4 regions of the Streptomyces sp. NPDC016845 genome follow, and region 4 is predicted to be linked to each of the others. Evidence: riboswitches for the same ligand, from Rfam matches in the RefSeq annotation. Region 4 holds a riboswitch; each other region holds the start of a gene.
The links. Region 4 has a riboswitch for cyclic di-AMP ahead of ACH4RC_RS00555 (M23 family metallopeptidase). Riboswitches for the same ligand answer to the same signal wherever they lie in the genome.

Region 1 (3,237 bases), on a different contig from region 4:
ATCATGTTGCCCGCCGCGTTGGGCGTGGTGTCGGCCTGCGCCGCCGGGGCCACGATCGCGGTGGCGCCGACAGCGAGCAGGACAGCGGTGAGGGCTCGTCGTGTTGAGGTCATGTCCTCTTAACGCCACTCGGGAGGCGCCGGACACGGGCGCGATTGGCATTCATCGTCCCTGATGGCGTAGTGTTGTGTTCACCGACGCGGGGTGGAGCAGCTCGGTAGCTCGCTGGGCTCATAACCCAGAGGTCGCAGGTTCAAATCCTGTCCCCGCTACTGAAGGCCGAGGCCGGAATCTTCCAAGATTCCGGCCTCGTTCCGTTTTCGGCGCGCCTGCGCGGCCCTTCCCGCATTCCCGCCCTGACCCGGACGGAGCAGTACCGGTCGCCCCCCGGCCTCCTCCCCGGGAACCCTTTGGTGAGACGCCGGACAGCGGGCGCGGACGGCAGGAGACACGTGGTGGGGCAGCGAGGAGGGCGGCACAGGCATCCGGCGGACGCCCCCGGCACGCCCTTCTTCCTGCGGATCCTGCCCCTGCTGCTGATCATCGGCGGCGCGGTCTACGAGTACTGCACGCCGTCCGGGTTCGCCGGCTCGCCCCTCTTCAGCGCGGCGCCGCTGGTCGCCGCCCCGTTCTTCTCGCTGGGCAGCACCATCGCCGCCGGAGTCGCCTCGATCGCCGCCATCGTCGCCGTACACCTCAGATACGAGCTGTTCCACAGCGGCGTCTACACCGAGATGGCGACCGTCGCCACCGTCTGCCTCCTGGCCTGTTTCATCAACCGGATCAAGCGCCGCAGCGACGAGGAGCTGGCCTCCGCGCGGCAGATCGCGGCGGCGGCCCAGTTCGCGGTGTTGCCGCGCCCGGCCGGACGGATCGGGGGTCTCGCCATCGCGGCCCGCTACGAGGCGGCGCAGGCCGACGCGTTCATCGGCGGCGACCTGTACGCGGTGCAGGACACTCCGCACGGCGTACGGATGGTCGTGGGCGACGTACGCGGCAAGGGCATGGGCGCGGTCGCCGCCGTCGCCGTCGTCATCGGGGCGTTCCGGGAGGCCGCCGAGCAGGAGGACAGCCTGGAGGCGGTCGCCCAGCGCCTGGAGCGGGCGCTGGCCCGGGAGGGGTCGCGGCGGCGCGGCATCGACGACTTCGAGGGGTTCACCACCGCCGTGCTCGCCGAGATCCCGCACGGCGGCGATCTCCTGCGCATCCTCAACCGCGGCCACCCCGAGCCGGTCGTGCTGCACGGCGACGGCCGGGTCCGGGTGATCAGCCCCGCCGAGGCGGCGCTCCCGCTCGGCCTCGGCGAGCTCGGCTCCTGGCCGGACCGGGCGACCGAGGCGGAGTTCCCGCCCGCGGCGACGCTGCTGCTCTACACGGACGGGCTCTCCGAGGCGCGGGACGCGAAGGGCATCTTCTACGACCCCGCGGCCCGGCTCACCGGACGCGTTTTCCCGGGGCCCGACGAGCTTCTCGCGACGCTGGCCGACGAGGTGCGTCTGCACACCGGGGGAGGGGCCAGCGACGACATGGCGCTGCTGGCCGTCCGCCGTCCTTGATCGACGTCACCAGGGGTGACCGAACGGCGTCGCTCCGCATAACAATTGACACTAGGTCAGAAACTGTGAGGTTTAACGGGGCAGGAACGGCTTGGAATTACTGTCCGCTGTCTATTAACGTTCGATAACGCAGCGCGGTCGTCCCAGCCGTCACAAGCGACGGCTCCGTGCGCACGCGCCTAATCCCGCAAGGGAGCCGGGGAACCACCAACTTGGGGTGAATCAGGCATCGTTCCGACGCTTTCCGGGCGCCGGACCGTGCTCGTAGGAGACCTTCCTGCTCCGAACCCGTCAGCTAACCCGGTAGGCGAGAAGGAAGGAAAGGAGAGCGCCCCCGTGGCGTCGAACCGTCCTGCCCCCGAACTCTCCGGGTACCCCGCCCAGCCGGCCGACGACGGCGGCTTCGGTGCCCCGCGCACGAGCTTCGACGAGTGGAACCCCACCGAGGAGTCCGTCCGCCCCGTCCGCGGCAAGCACCGCGTGGCCCGCCAGCGCGGCGGCCTCGCGCGCAGCTCCACGGTCCTCGGCGTCGGCGTGATCGCCGCCGTCGGCGCGGGCGGCATCGCCACCGCGCAGGGCGGCAAGCCCGCCGTCCAGATATCCCTGCCCGACCTCTCCGCGGTCACGGACTCGCTGCCGGAGGCCACGTCGCTGCCCGGCGTGGGCGCGCTCATGGCCGACGACCCCGCCCCCTCCGCCGACACCGCCGAGACCGCCCCGCTCACCGCCATGAGCGGCGGGCAGGCGGACGCCGGTGAGGCGCTGCGCACCCGCATCATGCAGCAGGCCGAGACGCAGCAGGACGCCGCCGACGCCAAGGCGCAGGCCGCCGCCGAGGAGGCCGCGGCGAAGAAGGCCGCCGAGGAGGCCGCCGCGAAGCGGGAGAAGGCCGAGGCCAAGGCCGCCGCCGACAAGAAGAAGGCGGAGGAGGAGGCCAAGAAGAAGGCCGAGGCCGAGCGCCTCGCCAAGCTGGCCAGGAGCTTCAAGCTCCCCGTCGCCTCCTACACGCTCACCGGAACGTTCGGGCAGCCCGGCTCCATGTGGTCCTCCGGCTACCACACGGGCCTGGACTTCGCCGCCTCCACCGGTACGCCGATCTACGCCATCCACGGCGGCACCATCACCGAGGCCGGCTGGGCGGGCGCGTACGGCTACCGCACGATCCTCACCCTCGACGACGGCACCGAGCTGTGGTTCTGCCACCAGTCCTCGATGAACGTCAGCGTCGGCCAGCAGGTCTCGACCGGCGACGTCATCGGCCGCGTCGGCGCCACCGGCAACGTCACCGGAGCCCACCTCCACCTGGAGGTCCACCCCGGCGGGGACGCGACCGGCGTCGACCCGGCGGCCTGGCTGCGCGGCAAGGGCCTGGCACTCTGACGGCCGTATGACCGAACACTCGCTTCCGCGGGGGCGTTGAATGACCACATGACTTCTTCTCCCCTGCGCAAGCTCGGCTCCTGCGACCTGGAGGTCTTCCCGCTCGCCCTCGGCGGCAACGTCTTCGGCTGGACCGCCGACGAGGCCACCTCCTTCGATGTGCTCGACGCCTACACCGCCGCCGGCGGCAACTTCCTCGACACGGCCGACTCGTACTCGGCCTGGGTCGAGGGCAACCACGGCGGCGAGTCGGAGACGATCATCGGCAAGTGGCTCAAGGCCCGGGGCAGCCGCGACGATG
Region 2 (3,237 bases), on a different contig from region 4:
GGTGGGCAGTGGAGCCTCGACGCGGGCAACGGCTACTACGGCGGGCTGCAGTTGTCGCAGGAGACGTGGGAGCAGTACGGGGGCCTCGACTACGCCCCGACCGCCGACGAGGCCAGCCGTTCGCAGCAGATAGCCGTCGCCGAGAAGGCGCTCCAGGCGAAGGGGCCCAGCGTGTGGCCCAGCTGCTCGATCGTGGCCGGTCTGACGCAGAGCGACGACGCGGCCGAGGTGGACCCGGGGGTGAGCGTCTCCCCGCGGCCGTCCGGCCTCGCCCAGTCGCCGGACGCGGTCGGTTCCGCGGGTTCCTCCGGCGCCTCGGACTCGGCGGACTCGTCGGATTCAGCGGACTCGGCGGATTCTTCGGCCTCCGATGGAGAGAAGAGTCACCAGGACCCGGGCGCGAGTGGCGCGTCCGAGGCGCGCGGGTCGGGCGCGGACGGCGGCACATCCGGCTCCGGCTCCTCCGGGGACGCCGACGCGCCCGCATCTGACGCCCCGTCGGCCGGAGCCACCGGCGATACCCCCGGTAACACGGCGAGCGACGAGCCGAGCGGCACCGCCGAAGAGGGCGAGTCGGGCAAGTCGGGGCAGACGGACGCCACTTCCGACGCCGGCCCGGACGCGTCCTCCGCCGGCCGCCACCGGGGCGACCGCGCCGCCGACGACACCGCCGTCTCCCGGCAGGGTGAAGGCCGTCACGCCTCCCGCGAGGAGGTCCGCGCCGAGAGCGCGTACACGGTCCGCTCCGGCGACAATCTGACGGACATCGCGGCCGCGCAGAACGTCGACGGCGGGTGGAATGCCCTCTACGACCTCAACAAGAAGACGGTCGGTACCGACCCGGATCTCATCCTTCCTGGTCAGAGTCTGGATCTTGGCCTCGAAACGGATGAAAAGTAACTGAAAAATAGGGAGGGTTGAGGCGCGTATGTCCACTTTTGCGAGAGTGAGACATGAGTCTCAAACACCCTGATCGTCTTTGAAATCGGGCGGATCGACTGCTTAACGTCGTCACCGCTCGCCACAGCGGGCCCCGACGGACGTCACGCCGAATCCTGCCAACGTCCGTACGGGAACAGTCGACGCGTCAGCGCCGTAGGCAGGAGCGGGGGACCCAAGGTAAGCGCCGGTCCGCCGGCTTGGGGTTAAGCCGCGCACAAGGTTGCGCGGCCGGACACTCACTGGTCCGAACCCGACAGCTCACCTCGTAGGCGTCGGTGAGGGGATTCCTTCATGCTGCTTTCCAGCAAGGGCAAGCACCGTCGCCCGTCCAAGGCTGTCCGTGTCGCCACCCTCGCGGGTGTCGCCGGTGCCGCCGTCGCCGTTCCGCTGATGGGTGCCACGGGCGCCTCCGCCGCCTCCACCTCCGAGTGGGACCAGGTCGCCTCCTGCGAGTCCGGCGGCAACTGGTCGATCAACACCGGCAACGGCTACTACGGCGGCCTGCAGTTCTCGTCCTCGACGTGGGCCGCGTACGGCGGCACCGCCTATGCGTCCTCCGCCGACCAGGCCTCCAAGGCGCAGCAGATATCGGTCGCCGAGAAGGTTCTCGCCTCGCAGGGCAAGGGTGCCTGGCCGAGCTGCGGCGTGGGCCTGTCCGGCGCCTCCACCGGCAACTCCGCCCCGGTCGAGTCGCAGTCCTCGCAGCAGTCCCAGCCGCAGCAGCAGGAGCGCTCGGACTCCTCCACGACGACCCGCTCGCAGCAGCGTGAGCAGCCGCAGCAGCAGGCTCAGCCGCAGCAGGAGACCAAGAAGGACACCGTCACCACCCCGACCGGCAAGAAGGTCGAGAAGGGCGACGGCGAGTACAAGGTCGTCACCGGCGACACGCTCAGCAAGATCGCCGAGGCGCACGGCACCAACTGGCAGAAGGTGTTCAAGCTCAACAAGGACATCGTCGCCGACGCCGACCTGATCTACCCGGGCCAGCAGCTGCACCTCAAGTAGGACCCCTGGAGCTCCCGGAGCCCCCGGAGCCCCGGAGTTAGACGACCCGGCATCGGCGGACGCCGGGTCCAGGGCCGCTCGCTCAGGCGACCCCCGTTCCGCCGCACGTGTGCGGAACGGGGGTCGCCGTCTTTGTTCCGTTAGGAAACATTTCGCTATCGGCGTTGTCCACAACACGGGCGGTCGGCTGGCCGATGCCCCCGGGGCGGTTACGCTCAGGGGTGCGGGCCAGCCGCCCGCGCTGTTGTGTCACATCCCAGAAGGAGATGCTCGTGCCGTCCATCGACGTCGTCGTAGCCCGGGAAATCCTGGACTCCCGAGGCAACCCCACGGTCGAGGTCGAGGTCGGCCTCGACGACGGCAGCACGGGTCGTGCTGCCGTCCCGTCGGGCGCCTCCACCGGTGCCTTCGAGGCCATCGAACTCCGTGACGGTGACCCCAACCGTTACCAGGGCAAGGGCGTCGAGAAGGCCGTCCTCGCCGTCATCGAGCAGATCGGCCCGGAGCTCGTCGGCTACGACGCCACCGAGCAGCGCCTGATCGACCAGGCGATGTTCGACCTGGACGCCACCGACAACAAGGGCTCGCTCGGCGCCAACGCCATCCTCGGCGTCTCCCTCGCCGTCGCGCACGCCGCGTCCGAGGCCAGCGACCTGCCGCTGTTCCGCTACCTCGGTGGTCCGAACGCGCACCTGCTGCCCGTCCCGATGATGAACATCCTGAACGGTGGGTCGCACGCCGACTCCAACGTGGACATCCAGGAGTTCATGATCGCCCCGATCGGCGCGGAGTCCTTCTCCGAGGCGCTGCGCTGGGGCACCGAGGTCTACCACACCCTCAAGAAGGTGCTGAAGACCAAGGGCCTGTCCACCGGCCTCGGCGACGAGGGCGGCTTCGCCCCGAACCTGGAGTCGAACCGCGCCGCGCTCGACCTCATCCTCGAAGCGATCAAGGAGGCCGGCTACATCCCCGGCCAGCAGGTCGCGCTCGCGCTCGACGTCGCCGCCTCCGAGTTCTACAAGGACGGCGTGTACGAGTTCGAGGGCAAGCAGCGCTCGGCCGCCGAGATGACCGAGTACTACGCCGAGCTCGTCGACGCGTACCCGCTCGTCTCCATCGAGGACCCGCTGTTCGAGGACGACTGGGCCGGCTGGAACACCATCACCGAGAAGCTCGGCGACAAGGTGCAGCTCGTCGGCGACGACCTGTTCGTCACCAACCCGGAGCGCCTGGCCCGCGGCATCGAGGAGAACTCGGCCAACGCCCTGCTCGTCAAGGTCAACCAGATCG
Region 3 (3,237 bases), on a different contig from region 4:
GGCCGCACCACGCTGTGGATCGAGGACGTGCCGTCGTAGTAGATGGACTCCTCGCGGACGTACGCGCCCGGCTTCGGCGCGTGGATCATCATGCCGTCGCCGAGGTACAGGCCGACGTGGCTGATGTCGTCGTAGAAGAAGACCAGGTCACCGGGTTGGATGTCGGACAGCGCGACCGTCGTGCCGGACTCCACCTGGTCCCAGGTGGTGCGCGGCAACGAGATCCCGGCGGCCTTCCACGCCGCCTGGGTGAGCCCCGAGCAGTCGTACGAGTCAGGGCCCGTGGCGCCCCACACGTACGGCTTGCCCTCCTGGGACTTGGCGAACGCCAGCGCCTTCGCCGCCTTGGCCGCGTAGCCGGACGAGGTGCTGCCGGAGGTGTCCGACCCCGTGGACCCGGTGGAGCCCGACCCCGTGGACCCGGTGGAGCCCGACCCCGTGGACCCTGTGGACCCGGAGCCCGAGTCGGCCTGCTCCTGGGCCGCCTCCTCCGCCGCCTTGCGCTTGCGCTCCTCCTCCGCCTTCTGCTTCGCCGCCAGCTCGGCGGCCTTCTCGCGGGCCGCCTGCTCCTTCTTCTTCTCGATCGCGGCGAGCCGCTGCTTCTCCTCCGCCGTCAGCTCCGAGAGCAGCACGCGCGCGTCGGAGAGCTTCGACTGCACGCTCTGCTTCGACGTCCGCAGATCGGTCTGCGAGGAGGTGAGCTGTCGCAGGTTCTCCTGCGCCTCGGTGCGCTTCTTCGCGGTCGCCCGCTGCTGCTCCTGGTAGTCGTCGACGGCCTTCTTCTGGTCGGCCGTCATACGGCTCAGCAGCCGGTCCTGCGCGAAGTAGTCCTCGGGATCGTCCGCGAGGAACATCGTCGCGGTGTCGCTCATCCCGCCCGTCCGGTACTGCTCGGCGGCGAACCGGCCCAGCTCCTGGCGGGCCGTGTTCATCTTGTCGGTGCGCTTCGCGATGTCGTCGAGGAGTTTGTCGACCTGCCGTTTCTTGCTGTCGGCCTGCTCCTTGGCGGCGTTGTACTTCTGCGTGGCGGTCTCGGCCTGCCGGTACAGGCTGTCGACCTTCTTCCGCACCTCTTCGAGGCTCGGCTTCGCCGGCGCGGGCGCTGCCTGCGCGGTCTGCGAGAGGAGGGCGACCGAGGTGAGGGCGGCGGTCGTGATCCCGACCGCGGGGGTGGTGCGCAGGCCACCGGTCATCCGGGAGCGCGTGCGCGGCTTGCGGTGCGACGCCAAGGCTGGCGACTCCTTCCGTGGTCCGCCTACCGGGTTAGCTGTCGGGTTCGGGCGTACGGAAGGCTGCCCTACGGCCGGCTGCCCGCTGTCGTTGTCGCTGACGTCGACGACGGGCCTTCGGGCCGATTCACCCCAAGGTCGGTGGGTCCCCGGTTCCCTGCCTCACGGCGTACGGGACTCGGCGGGGGCTGCCCGCTCGCCGCGGCGCTCGCGGTCGTGGGGACGGACTGCCCGCGCAGCACCGTAGCCAACTCGTGTTGCTGCTGTGAAGGACGTTGTTCGATATGCCCGATACATTTTCGTGACCTTGGCGACAGTGAGGCGCCGAGTCCTGAAGGAGGGGGCGGGGTGTCAGTGGGTCCGCCTAGACTCGTACGGCGATGAGCAGCCTCTTTGACGACAGCTTCCTGGCGGGCCTCCAGAACCGGACCGATGGGCCCCCGCCGCCGCCCGACAGCGAGCACGAAGGACCGGAGCCCGAGCCGATCCCGGACGATCTGTTCGGCGGGAAGTTCGACGCGCCCCCGGCCAGGGACGAGTACTACCGCGGCGGCGCGCCCCGCCCTGCCCTCGACCCGGCGGCGCTGCTCGACGGGCTGAACGAGAACCAGCGGGCGGCCGTCGTGCACGGAGGCTCGCCCCTGCTCATCGTCGCGGGCGCCGGTTCCGGCAAGACCCGCGTCCTCACCCACCGCATCGCCTACCTCCTCGCCGAGCGCGGTGTGCACCCCGGCCAGATCCTCGCGATCACCTTCACCAACAAGGCCGCGGGCGAGATGAAGGAGCGCGTCGAGTCCCTGGTGGGCCCCCGGGCCAACGCGATGTGGGTCTCCACCTTCCACAGCGCCTGCGTGCGCATCCTGCGCCGCGAGTCGAAGAAGCTCGGCTTCACCTCGTCGTTCTCGATCTACGACGCCGCCGACAGCAAGCGGCTCATGGCCCTGGTCTGCCGCGACCTGGACCTCGACCCGAAGAAGTTCCCGCCGAAGTCCTTCAGCGCCAAGATCTCGAACCTGAAGAACGAGCTGATCGACGAGGAGGACTTCGCCAAGACCGCGGCCGACGGTTTCGAGAAGTCCGTCGCCCAGGCGTACGCGATGTACCAGTCGCGGCTGCGCGAGGCGAACGCCCTCGACTTCGACGACCTGATCATGACCACGGTCAACCTGCTGCGCGCGTTCCCCGACGTCGCCGAGCACTACCGGCGCCGCTTCCGCCACGTCCTGGTCGACGAGTACCAGGACACCAACCACGCGCAGTACGCGCTGGTGCGCGAGCTGGTCGGGCCCACGGAGGGGGAGGACGCCGACCCCGCCGAGCTCTGCGTCGTCGGCGACGCCGACCAGTCGATCTACGCCTTCCGCGGCGCCACCATCCGCAACATCCTCCAGTTCGAGGAGGACTACACGGACGCGACGACGATCCTCCTGGAACAGAACTACCGCTCCACCCAGACGATCCTCAGCGCGGCCAACGCGGTGATCGAGCGCAACGAGTCGCGCCGCCCCAAGAACCTCTGGACCAACGCGGGCGCCGGCTCCCAGATCACCGGCTACGTCGCGGACACCGAGCACGACGAGGCCCAGTTCGTCGCCGAGGAGATCGACCGGCTCACCGACGCCGGCGAGGCCAAGGCCGGGGACGTCGCCGTCTTCTACCGCACCAACGCGCAGTCCCGTGTCTTCGAAGAGATCTTCATCCGCGTCGGCCTGCCCTACAAGGTCGTCGGCGGCGTCCGCTTCTACGAGCGCAAGGAGGTCCGGGACGTCCTCGCCTACCTGCGCGTCCTGGCCAACCCCGAGGACTCCGTCCCGCTGCGCCGCATCCTGAACGTGCCGAAGCGCGGCATCGGCGACCGCGCCGAAGCCATGATCGACGCCCTCTCCCAGCGCGAGAAGATCTCCTTCCCGCAGGCGCTGCGCCGCGTCGACGAGGCGTACGGCATGGCGGCCCGCTCGACCAACGCCGTGAAGCGGTTCAACACCCTCATGGAGGACCTGCGGACCAT
Region 4 (3,237 bases):
TCGACGCGGCCGCCGTACGCGCCTTCTACGAGAAGCACGTACGCCCCGCCACTGGCACGGTCGTCGTCGTGGGCGACCTGGCGGGCACCGACCTCGACGCCCTGCTCGAGGACACGCTCGGCGCCTGGACCGGGAACACCACGGAGCCCCGCCCGGTCCCGGCGGTCACCGCCGACGACACCGGCCGCGTCATCATCGTGGACCGTCCGGGCGCGGTGCAGACGCAGCTGCTCATCGGCCGGATCGGGGCCGACCGGCACGATCGCGTGTGGGCCGCGCAGATCCTCGGCACGTACTGCCTGGGCGGCACGCTCACCTCGCGCCTGGACCGCGTCCTGCGCGAGGAGAAGGGCTACACCTACGGTGTGCGGGCCTTCTCCCAGGTGCTGCTCTCCGCGCCGGACGGGACGGGTGCCGCGATGCTCGCCATCAGCGGCTCCGTGGACACCCCGAACACCGGACCCGCGCTCGACGACCTGTGGAAGGTGCTGCGCACCCTGGCCGCCGAGGGTCTCACGGACGCCGAACGGGACACGGCCGTGCAGAACCTGGTAGGGGTGGCGCCGCTCAAGTACGAGACGGCCGCGGCCGTCGCGAGCACCCTCGCCGACCAGGACGAGCAGCACCTGACGGACGACTTCCAGGCGCAGCTGTACCGCCGGCTCGCCGAGACGGGCACCGTGGAGGCCACCGCCGCCGTCGTGAACGCCTTCCCGGCGGACCGCCTGGTGACGGTCCTCGTGGGTGACGCCGCGCAGATCGCGGAGCCCGTCAGGGCTCTCGGCATCGGTGAGGTGACCGTCGTCGCGGGCTGACCCCCGCCCCGTACGCCCCGGTTCGTCCCACGGAGCCCTGGCGGCCACCACGGCCGCCGGGGCTCTCTTGGTGTGAGTCGGCACGGATTGGCGTGGGTCGGCACGAGTTCCCGTATATGCCCGTTTTGGTACGGAGGTTGCCCGTCTGGCCTGTGGTGTGCGCTACAAAAGCCGGGATCCGTTTGTCGAACAAATGTGGTGCCCCTTAGCGTCAGTGCGGCTGTCCGCCAGACATGCGTCGCGCCCGCGACACCGGACAGTCATCGCCGAGTCCCCCACGGCGCGAGCCAGGGGAGCCGGGGACCCACCGCAGTCCCTGGGGTGAATCGGGCGCTCTTCCGGCCGTGAGGCAGGGGAGAGGGCCCGTAGGAGACCTTCCTGCTCCGAACCCGTCAGCTAACCCGGTAGGCGAGAGGGAAGGAAAGGATCAGCCACCGCATGGCGTTCACCCGTGCCACCGGGAAGCACCGTCGTCCGAGCCGCATCACGCGCACCACCGCGCAGGTCGCGGGCGTCGCCGCGCTCACCACGACCGGTGTCGTCGGCGGCCTCGCCGCCCCCGCGCTCGCCGCCCCCGCGGCCCCCGAGCAGAACGGCCTGACCCAGGCGATCGCCATCGGCGACTCCCTGGCCGCCCAGATCGACGCGCAGGCCACCGCCCAGCAGAAGGCCGCCGACGCGGCCGCCGCCAAGGCGAAGGCCGAGGCCGAGGCCAGGAAGAAGGCGGAGGAGGCCAAGCGCGAGGCCGAGGCGAAGGCCGCCAAGGAGCGCGAGGCCAAGGAGCGCGCCGCCCGCGAGGCCGAGCGCAAGCGCCTGCTCAACAGCTTCGTCGCGCCGATCTCCGGCTCGTACGTCTCCACGGGCTACCAGGCGAGCAGCGGCCTGTGGTCCTCCGGCAGTCACACCGGCATCGACTTCCACGCGGCGAGCGGCACGTCCGTGCACGCCGTCGGCGCGGGCACCGTCGTCGAGGCCGGCTGGGGCGGCGCGTACGGCAACAACATCGTGATCAAGATGAACGACGGTACGTACACCCAGTACGGTCATCTGTCCTCCATCGGCGTCTCCGTCGGCCAGGCGGTCACCCCCGGCCAGCAGATAGCCCTCTCCGGCGCCACCGGCAACGTCACGGGCCCGCACCTGCACTTCGAGGCCCGTACGAGCCCGGAGTACGGCTCCGACATGGACCCCCTGGCGTACCTGCGTTCGCACGGCGTCAACGTCTGACGTACGCGGCAACCGCCCCGCAAGGCCCGCAAGCCCTGAAAGCCCCGGCTCACCGAGCCGGGGCTTTCGCGTGCGACCGGGCCGCCCGCCGACTTCCCGGCCGTCCGGTCCTTGCCGTCTGGCCAAAAGTTATCCCTGAATTCCGGTCCGGCGTCGGAAATTCGGGAACCGTGGAATAGAGTCGGAGCGAAGTTGCTGTGAGCGCGCCCGCAAGGGCGTCGGTCAACCGCTTTGTGCGGGGATCAATAGCGGAGGTCGAAGCATGCGGATTCCCGCGCACTCGGTATGCACCGCGATTCGCGACGACATCGTCACGGGCGTCCACCCGCGCGGCAGCAGGCTCACCGAGGAGCTGCTCGCGCGCCGCTACGGGGTCTCGCGCGTGCCCGTGCGCGAGGCGCTGCGCACCCTGGAGGCCGAGGGGTTCGTCGTCACGCGCAGGCACGCGGGCGCGTGCGTGGCCGAACCCACCGGACAGGAGGCCGCCGACCTCCTGGAGGTCCGGCTGCTGATCGAACCGCTGGGCGCCGCACGGGCCGCGCAGCGCCGCACCGAGGCCCATCTGAAAGTCCTGCGCGGCCTGGTCAGGCTGGGTCAGGAGCGCTCCAGGGCGGACCGGGACGAGGATCTGCGCTCCCTGGACGGCTGGTTCCACGAGACGCTCGCGCAGGCCTCCGGCAGCCCCGGCCTGATCGCCCTGCTCGCTCAGCTCCGGCACAAGATCGCGTGGATGTACGCCGTGGAGAGCCCGGACCGGCCGGCCGAGTGCTGGGCCGAGCACGGCGCCATCGTCGACGCCGTGGCGCGCGGTGACGCCGAGCGCGCCCGCACGCTGACCGCCCGCCATGCCGAACGCACCGCGCCGGCCCACAAACTGCGGGTCCCGCGCGCGGGCGGCCCGGTGAGGACTTCGCAACATGCCGTAAACACGGCGAGGCTCCGGAATTAACAGAAAGCCCGTATACAAAGTGGTGGAGAATTCTTCGCTTATCGCGGGACCGAATTGGGCCGAAGTTCGAAAACGACGAAGCCGCGCGTCCCGAAAGGAATCGCGCGGCTGCGCCGTGAAAAACAGATCAGACGGTCTCGGGCAGCTCGTCGAGGCCCTCGGCGACCAGCTTCGCCAGCCGGTCGAGCGCGGCGTCCGCGCCCTCGGCGTCGGAGGCGAGGACGATCTCCTCGCCGCCCTGGGCGC

Region 1: it holds a riboswitch for cyclic di-AMP, as region 4 does, so the genes downstream of both, ACH4RC_RS34075 (M23 family metallopeptidase) here and ACH4RC_RS00555 (M23 family metallopeptidase) in region 4, are expected to answer to the same signal.
Region 2: it holds a riboswitch for cyclic di-AMP, as region 4 does, so the genes downstream of both, ACH4RC_RS24130 (transglycosylase family protein) here and ACH4RC_RS00555 (M23 family metallopeptidase) in region 4, are expected to answer to the same signal.
Region 3: it holds a riboswitch for cyclic di-AMP, as region 4 does, so the genes downstream of both, ACH4RC_RS10530 (NlpC/P60 family protein) here and ACH4RC_RS00555 (M23 family metallopeptidase) in region 4, are expected to answer to the same signal.

Annotation. Positions count from the first base shown of each region.
Region 1 is NZ_JBIRPI010000022.1:21,529-24,765, reverse strand. It holds gene ACH4RC_RS34090 (hypothetical protein) at 1-113, opposite strand, end outside; tRNA gene ACH4RC_RS34085 (tRNA-Met) at 199-272, shown strand; gene ACH4RC_RS34080 (PP2C family protein-serine/threonine phosphatase) at 456-1,556, shown strand; cyclic di-AMP (ydaO/yuaA leader) riboswitch at 1,723-1,881, shown strand; gene ACH4RC_RS34075 (M23 family metallopeptidase) at 1,893-2,936, shown strand; gene ACH4RC_RS34070 (aldo/keto reductase) at 2,985-3,237, shown strand, end outside.
Region 2 is NZ_JBIRPI010000010.1:101,008-104,244, reverse strand. It holds gene ACH4RC_RS24135 (transglycosylase family protein) at 1-900, shown strand, start outside; cyclic di-AMP (ydaO/yuaA leader) riboswitch at 1,037-1,229, shown strand; gene ACH4RC_RS24130 (transglycosylase family protein) at 1,234-1,947, shown strand; gene eno (phosphopyruvate hydratase) at 2,220-3,237, shown strand, end outside.
Region 3 is NZ_JBIRPI010000003.1:41,724-44,960, forward strand. It holds gene ACH4RC_RS10530 (NlpC/P60 family protein) at 1-1,229, opposite strand, end outside; cyclic di-AMP (ydaO/yuaA leader) riboswitch at 1,237-1,423, opposite strand; gene pcrA (DNA helicase PcrA) at 1,610-3,237, shown strand, end outside.
Region 4 is NZ_JBIRPI010000001.1:133,447-136,683, forward strand. It holds gene ACH4RC_RS00550 (M16 family metallopeptidase) at 1-815, shown strand, start outside; cyclic di-AMP (ydaO/yuaA leader) riboswitch at 1,070-1,241, shown strand; gene ACH4RC_RS00555 (M23 family metallopeptidase) at 1,254-2,042, shown strand; gene ACH4RC_RS00560 (GntR family transcriptional regulator) at 2,305-2,991, shown strand; gene ACH4RC_RS00565 (HPr family phosphocarrier protein) at 3,119-3,237, opposite strand, start outside.